2 regions of the Bacillus sp. FAU18 genome follow, and region 1 is predicted to be linked to the other one. Evidence: predicted binding sites of a transcription regulator. Region 1 holds the regulator's gene; the other holds the start of a gene.
What was found. Region 1 encodes LexA, which represses DNA repair genes until DNA is damaged. Its sites were predicted from a motif close to CGAACATATGTTCG; they were not measured.

Region 1 (4,294 bases):
GCATTCCATTCTTGTTCTTTTTTCTCACCTGATTCTTTAACAGCTGCAGCGAAATGCTCATAAACTTCTGACGGAACGTAGAAGTCTTCTTCATATGTCCACGCATAAGCTTCTTTTGTTAATTTGCTTTCCTCTTTACCAAGCGGCGCACCGTGAACACCGGATGTACCGGCACGGTTAGGTGAACCGAATCCGATTGTCGTTTTCACTTCAATTAATGTAGGTTTCTTTTCATTTTGGCGTGCTTTTTCGATAGCCGCTGTTAATTCTTCAATATTGTTTCCATCCTCAACATAAAGAACTTCCCAATTCATTGCTTCAAAACGCTGTTTCACGTTTTCAGAGAATGAACGGTCGAGGTCTCCATCAAGAGAGATGTCATTAGAATCGTATAGTACGATCAGACGGCCAAGCTGAAGATGGCCTGCGAGTGAAGCGGCTTCAGAAGAAATACCTTCCATTAAATCACCATCACCGCAAATACTGTATGTATAATGATCGACTACGTTAAATGAATCGCGGTTGTATGTTTCCGCTAAATGGCGTTCAGCAATTGCCATACCGACTGCCATGGCAATTCCTTGGCCAAGCGGACCTGTTGTAGCATCAACACCGGCAGTATGTCCGAATTCCGGATGTCCTGGTGTTTTGCTGCCCCACTGGCGGAATCCCTTAAGATCTTCAATACTAAGATCAAACCCGCTTAAATGAAGCATGCTATATAATAGTGCTGACCCGTGTCCAGCAGATAAAACAAAACGGTCACGGTTAAACCAGCCAGGGTTTGCCGGACTTACGTTCATAAATTTTGTCCACAGCGTGTATGCCATTGGAGCGGCTCCCATCGGCATCCCTGGGTGACCAGAATTTGCTTTTTCAATAGCGTCTATTGACAGTGTGCGAATGGTAGCAACTGATTTCTTTTCAATTGTATCCATAAAAATCCCCTTCCTTATGTGTTGTACCCTTACATCATAAATGTCTGACGACTTTTTCTCAACTGTTTCAGCTTAAATTTGAGAGAAACTTGTTGAATTTTGTCACATAAGAGTTTTGATTATAGTATATGCAAAAGAGGAATACGATATTGCCGTATTCCTCTTATATTAGTGAAGTTTGTTATTTCTTTGTTCTCTTTTTAGCTTTTCTGGTGTAACATCATTGCCTTCTGGGTCAATGATTTTCACACTTTTTAACGTGTTCTTCATAGAAGAACGAAAACCTTTCAAGTACTCTTGACGGAGCTTTTGCTGTTCGGCTTTTTCTTCTTCTGTAATAACGCCAGCTTTAGCTTTGGCAGCAAGCTCATTAATTCTGGCAATTTTCGCGTTTGAAATCATGTTAAACTCCTTTATTGCATTTTGTCTATATAGTACTAGATCAAAAAAAGTTTTACAACTGATTCACTCTGCTGTCTCTTCATTCTCTATGTATTCCTGAAAACGCCGGTGAACGGTTGCTTTAGAGACATCATAGCCAAACCCTCTTAGGGTAGCCGCGATTTCAGCAAACGTCAGTTTATTCGCTCTTAGGCGGACGATCTCAGAGATTGGCACCTCTATTTTTTCTTTTCCACTGTTCTCATGTTGGTTTTTTAAGTTTTTTTGCGGTTTAAAACCGTTTTTTACTGCACGCTTCATTCCCCGTCTGATTTTCATGTTGTGAATCTTTCGCTGATACTCTTCCACAATGCTGACGATTTCCAAGACCATTGAGTCAGCCTCCGATAACTCCAGTTCACCTCTGTGAGCCGTTGTATAGACTTTCACACCTTCTCTGTAAATACAATGAAGCAGTGCGATTTTTGCGTTTCCCCGCCCGAGCCTTGTCTCGTCTTGAACCAAAATGACATCAATTCCAGCGTTCTTAATCTCATCAAGCAGCTCAAATACACCATCCCGATCCATTTCATATCCGCTGGCTTTTTCTGAAATCACTTTGACCACTTCCATGCCGTTCTCCGCTGCAATGGCCGTAAGCTCCTCCTCCTGCCGCTTTAATGACGTTTCCTGCTGTTCTTTATTTGTGCTTACACGGGCATAAATGAGTGCTTTCATTTTATCTCTCTTTCCTCTCTATCTTACAGTTGCCAATTCATATGCATCCTGATGCTTCTTTTTCAATGGGATCACTAACTCATCACCCGGCTGGATATCAGATGTCTGTAGTTGATTTTTATCAGCTACCCATTCAATAAAATCATTTTTGTTTATCTTTTTTGTATCTGCTACCTGATCAGCAATTGACCAAAGTGTGTCGCCTTGCTGGACTTCTATTTTAACATACTGATTAAGCTCCTGGCCGCTGCTTGTATATGACAGCATAAGGATAACCGCGCTCAAAATCACTGTGAACAGACCGACAAAAATAATAGATTCTTTACTCATGATCATAACCTCCAACAGGAATGTTTGTTCGCATTTTTATAATTTCAGTATATACGAACAAACGTTTCTGTCAATTGTTTTTTCGAACCTATGTTTGTACTGTAAGGAAAATCATGCTATAATCTTCTTAAAATCGACGTTTTGAGGTGCGAAAAATGACGAAGCTATCAAAAAGGCAACTTGATATCCTCCGTTTTATTAAAGCAGAGGTTAAATCAAAAGGATATCCGCCTTCCGTTAGAGAGATCGGAGAGGCTGTCGGGCTTGCGTCCAGCTCTACTGTCCACGGCCATTTGGCCCGCTTGGAAACAAAAGGACTGATCAGACGGGATCCGACAAAACCAAGAGCAATAGAAATTCTTGATGAAGAAGTAGACATTCCGCAAAGCCAGGTCGTTAATGTACCGGTCATCGGGAAAGTCACGGCGGGATCTCCTATTACAGCAGTAGAAAATATTGAAGAATATTTTCCGCTCCCTGACCGCATGGTTCCTCCAGACGAGCATGTATTTATGCTGGAGATTATGGGAGACAGTATGATAGATGCCGGTATTCTCGATAAGGACTATGTCATCGTTAAACAGCAAAACACAGCGAACAATGGGGAAATTGTAGTTGCGATGACAGAAGATGATGAAGCAACTGTAAAACGATTCTATAAAGAGGATACCCACATTCGCTTGCAGCCTGAGAACCCAACGATGGAACCTATCATTTTGCAGAATGTCAGCATTCTAGGGAAAGTGATTGGCGTGTTCAGAACCGTCCATTAATCTATTGATCTATCAGATGCATGAAATAACCCCCTCTTCCTTTACGGAGAGGGGGTTTGTTGTTCAAAAAAAGCAGGCTCGCCCTGACTTTTGGGTGCGAGCCTGAATAGGAGGAAAAAGAACATCATGTTTACACCATAATTATCCACCAAAAGATTGTTGAAGTCAAGAAATTTTCTTTCCTTCAGGAAACTTTTATCAAAATATGAACGTTTAGAATATTAGACGCTATCTTCTTAAAAACGTTTCATTTTTTAGGTCGTGGAAGGATGCGGTTTCATATTTATTAAGGGGCGAGGCAATTGAAATATACTGAAAATTTAGTACACAGTTTAATTAGTTCATATTTCTGTTAAAACAGCTCGCTTTCTTCATATAAAATGTAATGTGTATTTCAATTTCACCTTCACCCAATCACTTGTGCAGTTCAAAAGATATGGCATCGTTGAACAAGTCGGGTAGAAACCTTCCCCAAACATAAAGTCTCCATTAACACCCTTCTTTCAATTTAACCTTATATGAAATATGGTTGTGATATCAAAAGGCCGTTTCATCATAAAAGTGCATATTCGTTTTTTCTTGTTTGTAATATCGAAGCCTGTCTTGAAGGGTTCCGGTATGAAATTCAAATTTGTGGCCGTCAGGGTCGGTAAAATAAATTGATTTTCGATCGCGTTCATCTCGTTCTCTGCCAGGCAGAATATTGACATGTTGTCTTTTTAATTTAGCTGACACCTCCTCAAATTCATGATCTTCAATTGTAAAAGCAATATGGGTATAAGAAAGCTTAATGTCATTTCTCGGGATGTCTGGTTCTTCATTAAGAGCTAGCCAGATGCCGTTCATATCAAAATATGCAGTTGTTCTTCCCTTTACCAATAGCTTTGCACCAAACACTTTTTAATAAAAATCAATCGATGTATCCAAATGCGAAACTGAAAATAGCAAGTGATTGATTCCTTTTATCTCCACAAATCATTCCCCCCTTGAAAGCTGATCATCCACATATACGACTTTTTCATAAGAAAGTTTCATACAGCTGAAAAAAATACCAGTGTAAACAAAAACGGACTGTTTAAAATAGTAACATGACATTATGAATGGTTTTGAATTGCATTATTTATCACTTGTTTA
Region 2 (4,294 bases), on a different contig from region 1:
ACCGTTTGATTTAAGAGCTATTTTTTCAATTCTTGATAAGAAAACTCTTCCTGAAAGAACTGTTAAGTATAAGCAAGAGCAAGCTCGCATGGAGGAATTCTCATTTATGTCGCATACCCAAAATCTTTGGGATATGTATTTTGCAAGATTAAGAGACTTTAATCTTCCATCTAAAGCTAAAAAAAATGCGCCAACTACTCCAGTTGATTTAGATGATGATGAATTCATCGGTGAAAAAGTATCCGCTATTTATGATCAGTCATGTAACATAATAATGATTCAAAGAAATAGATATAGTTTAGGTCCGAGTGCAATTGAGGAATATTTTAATCATTTTTGTGATCCTAATGAAATAATTAGTTTACGTCCTATTTATGTTACCGATATGCGGAGGAAAGTTAAAACTGCCCAAATAGTAAGAAAACTTCGAATTAAATTTGCCGACGTGAAAAAAGCTAGTGAAAATGTAACGGGAAACAGCTTGAAAAAATGGCTAACAACTTTTGATGATTATGAAACTATTTCGGGGGAAATAGTATTAACAGTAGGTCGGAAAAGAAAAGCCTCTTTAGGCGGTAGAATTGATAGCCTAGTTGATGAAATATACGAAAACCAAGATTTAATATCTACAGCAGAAGCTAGTATTAAAAAAACTGATTTAGCAGATAATGAAGTTGTTGATTTATTTAATAATAATGCTCACGACATTGCTACCTTTCAAGTGCCTCCAAGAGCAGTTTTAAATCACGATGCGGTTATTTTAGAAATGGAGCGTCTATATATGGCGAGAAGGGCACAGTTATTAAGCTTAATTGGGAGATGATTTAAATGGGGAGAATTCGAGATAGGATATATCCTTACATTTGTGGATTGTTATCAATAGGGTTGGCGTATTTTTTAAAGCTGAATCCAACAATTAAAGGATTTGACAATGTATTAGATGGTCTTATATCGTTTTCTTCAATAGTTCTAGGGTTTATAGCAGCTTTACTGGCCATAATATTAAGTATTTCAAGATCACCTGTTATGACCCACCTTTATAACTATACAGCTTCAGGGAGTAATGATGATGGAAAAACATTGCTTTTCGGATATTTCCGTTCCTCATTATTTAGTGGATTTGCAACAGTTATAATTTCAATTTATATGTTTATTGTGAGCAATAAACAAGAGATTGATTACTTCGACAAAATGACTACATATTTATGGATAGGAATAACTGTATTCTTTGTTTGCACTTCCTACAGAATTGTATCTATACTAATGTTCACTTTATTCAAGCATGAATCACAACAAGCTAATACATATGAACAGACGACACAGCCCACAAGTGACTACGAAGAGCTTCGACAAAGGAATACAAGAAATATTAATAACACTGAATAAATAACCCTTTTTTCTAAAAGGGTTATTTAATTATCGACAGACACAAGTGAATCAAATGCAATAAGCCGTGTATCTCCTTTTAAATCCTTCACGTGCAGCCTCTGTTTAACTTCATCTATGTAATGAACATGTCCTGTAACTTCCTCGATAAAGCCGTCTCTGTATACTCTGATGACCAGAGCGGAATTAAACTCCATGGCTTCGCAAATAGTGCGTGCCATTTCCTCCAGCTGGTATTCATCGAGAATGGGTTTTTCGATTTTTTGCACTTCTCTCTTCCTATTTAACAGTGCAGCCCTTTGCTCGGGCAAAATGAATTTTTGTTCCCATCTCTTGTCGTAAATTCCTTCATTCATTCCGATCATCTCCTTGAACAAATTATATGCGAACAAATGTTCTTTTATCAACGGAGAAAATAATGGAATATCAGGTCCTTTATTTGAAGTCTGATTTAGTTAAAGAAGAATGTTATAATGCCTTTTGGGGACAGATGGGGACGAATTGGGGACCAACTCCTTCATTTTTAATCAAAAAGGAATATTTTTAATCAGAAACTTATGTAAGAAAACCCTATAAAATAGGGTTTGGAAATAAAACGTCTGTTCGTATCAGAAACATATCTCCACACTGGCAGCGTAGAGGTCAGGGGTTCGAGCCCCCTTGGCTCCATACCTTTAAACCCTTATTCTATAAGGGTTTTTTGTTTTGAGGAAAAGGTTCATTCTCTGAATCCTACAGTTGAGCGAAGTCAAAGTGAGCAGTTTATCTGTCAATCATGAATTTTTCAATACCTCCTTTTGTTCCTCAAAGACCGTCATGTCTTCCAAAGGGGGGGAGTAGACATGAAGAGACACCATTCGTTCGGATGTCGGATTGGACATTTTGTGAATTAAACCTTTGGTTGAAATAAGGCATTCTCCTTCGTGGACAAAGTATGAATTGGAGAGTTCTGCGTGTTCGCCGGCTGAGCGATAAATAGAATTAAGAAGCTTTCCTTCTAGCACCATTGCACAACCAATGGATTGACCATGATCGTGTACTGTCGTCTCCTTGTTTGGCGGAATGTTAATCACGATAATTTCCAATTCATTATTTCGATAGATGGCATTTCGGCCGTAAGCGTACTGGTCTGGTTCCTTAATATACGGTTGACTCAATTTTGCTGCGTTTGGAATTTGTTTTAAAGATGTTGCTAAATCTTTAACCGATGGATTTTTTAAGCCGCTAAAAATGTCTTGGATACACTCATACAGTTCCATTCGTTTTTGCCTCCCAGAATATTTAAAATTTCCTTACATTGGTATTTCATAGGTTAATTCATGGTATTTACCCATATACAATTTAGAGGCGGCAAACGCCCAGTGAACACAAAAAAATGTGCGGCCAAAATGTTGTCTTATCACCAACTTATTCGAGTTTATTAGTTGGAATAGTGGATTGAAAGGATTAAAACGGCCTGATTTAATTCGCTTGAGGGAACGAGCAGGGATTCATAAGTGCAGTTCTAGACACAATATCGGGGAAAAGCTTTCTATGTTGTGCTTGAAATTTACTCCATTGACAAAACACAATCGATTTGAAATAATATTTGATTATATGCTCATTCATTCACATAATTATAATAAAATAATATCATTTCCCCTGAAAGGGATAATATTAGAATGAAAGCTAATGGTATGCAAAATCTATTAGCTTCTTTTGTTTTCAAAAAATGATGTGTTTCGCATGTATTCATATAGGAAGGAATGACAACATGAAGACAAAACACTATTGGGTGATTTCTTTGCTCGCCGTCTTAGCGGTCGGGCCGGGATTGATGTCTAACACGGCATTGTCGTCAGTTCAAGGCCTTGTTCAGAAAGCGGTTGGAACAAGTGTCTTCACATCAGTAAATCCGATATTGATCGGCAATATGGCCTTTACCTTGTTAGTTCCGGCAGGACCGCTGCTGAGGAAAAAATTCGGTGCTCGTCCCGTCTATCTGGCTTCATTACCTGTCTTTATACTAGGCTCACTGCTCATCGCATGTTCAGGCGATATTGCATGGATGGCGGCAGGGCGCTTTTTACAGGGGGCGGCAACAGGCGTCATGCTGATGATTATGATTCCAATGCTTGTACTGTCATTCCCGATTGAACGCAGGAACTATGCACTGCTTGTGCTGATCGGGGGATTCTATGGTTCTGTTATCATCGGCACAATCCTGGGAACCATTGCAACAAGCTGCGGGCATTGGAGATGGCTGTTTTTCATCTTTGGCACCTTGTCCCTGATCGGTGTCGCGGTGAGCTATTTCTTTCTCCATGACGAGCATCACGGAGCGGCGGATCAAGAACAGCCGCTTGATCGTGCGGGAATTCTTTTATCTGTTTTCCTTGCCGCAGCCTCAGCGGTTTCATTCATTTTTCTGCAAAAATGGGGGCTGTCATCGGGTTATGTAAGGATTGGTTTCGGGGTGACGTTATGTTTGCTCATTGGTCTATTGATTGTGGAATATAAAGTGAAAAACCCCTTCATATCTATTAAACTGATGCTGCTGCCAAAACCGGTGCTTGGCTTATTGATCATAGCTGCAGGGACGATAACGGTAGCTGTCAGCCTGTCTGCTTTTCAAGGCTTGCTCCGTCATATGTATGATATTTCTCAGGAGCATCTCATTTTTTTAAACTTGACTCTTTTAATCGGAGTGGCGATCGCGGCCATTTTGAGCGCTCTGTTATATGATAAAGTCGGACCAGGGATGCTCGGTATTATTGGCGGACTTATTCTCGTCTTTGTGAATTTTCAATGGCTGCATATACAGGATCGATCATCTCTTTATATGTTCGCAGCACTGTTTATCATGCTTGCAGCGGGAACAGGCCTGACAGTCGCCGCAGGGCTGATGGGAGCTGCCATGGGAGGCCCG

Region 2: the regulator LexA is predicted to act here: its motif matches at 1,772-1,785, upstream of AC0OMU_RS16280 (YolD-like family protein).

Annotation. Positions count from the first base shown of each region.
Region 1 covers NZ_JBVYHZ010000003.1:1,199,654-1,203,947, reverse strand. The annotation lists gene tkt (transketolase) at 1-938, opposite strand, end outside; gene AC0OMU_RS06265 (DUF896 domain-containing protein) at 1,107-1,340, opposite strand; gene AC0OMU_RS06260 (YneB family resolvase-like protein) at 1,404-2,057, opposite strand; gene yneA (cell division suppressor protein YneA) at 2,076-2,393, opposite strand; gene lexA (transcriptional repressor LexA) at 2,543-3,160, shown strand; partial or broken gene AC0OMU_RS06245 (hypothetical protein) at 3,532-3,789, opposite strand; partial or broken gene fosB (metallothiol transferase FosB) at 3,698-4,132, opposite strand.
Region 2 covers NZ_JBVYHZ010000004.1:1,004,157-1,008,450, reverse strand. The annotation lists gene AC0OMU_RS16290 (DUF6731 family protein) at 1-823, shown strand, start outside; gene AC0OMU_RS16285 (hypothetical protein) at 829-1,386, shown strand; gene AC0OMU_RS16280 (YolD-like family protein) at 1,413-1,742, opposite strand; gene cdoA (cysteine dioxygenase) at 2,160-2,645, opposite strand; gene AC0OMU_RS16270 (MFS transporter) at 3,140-4,294, shown strand, end outside.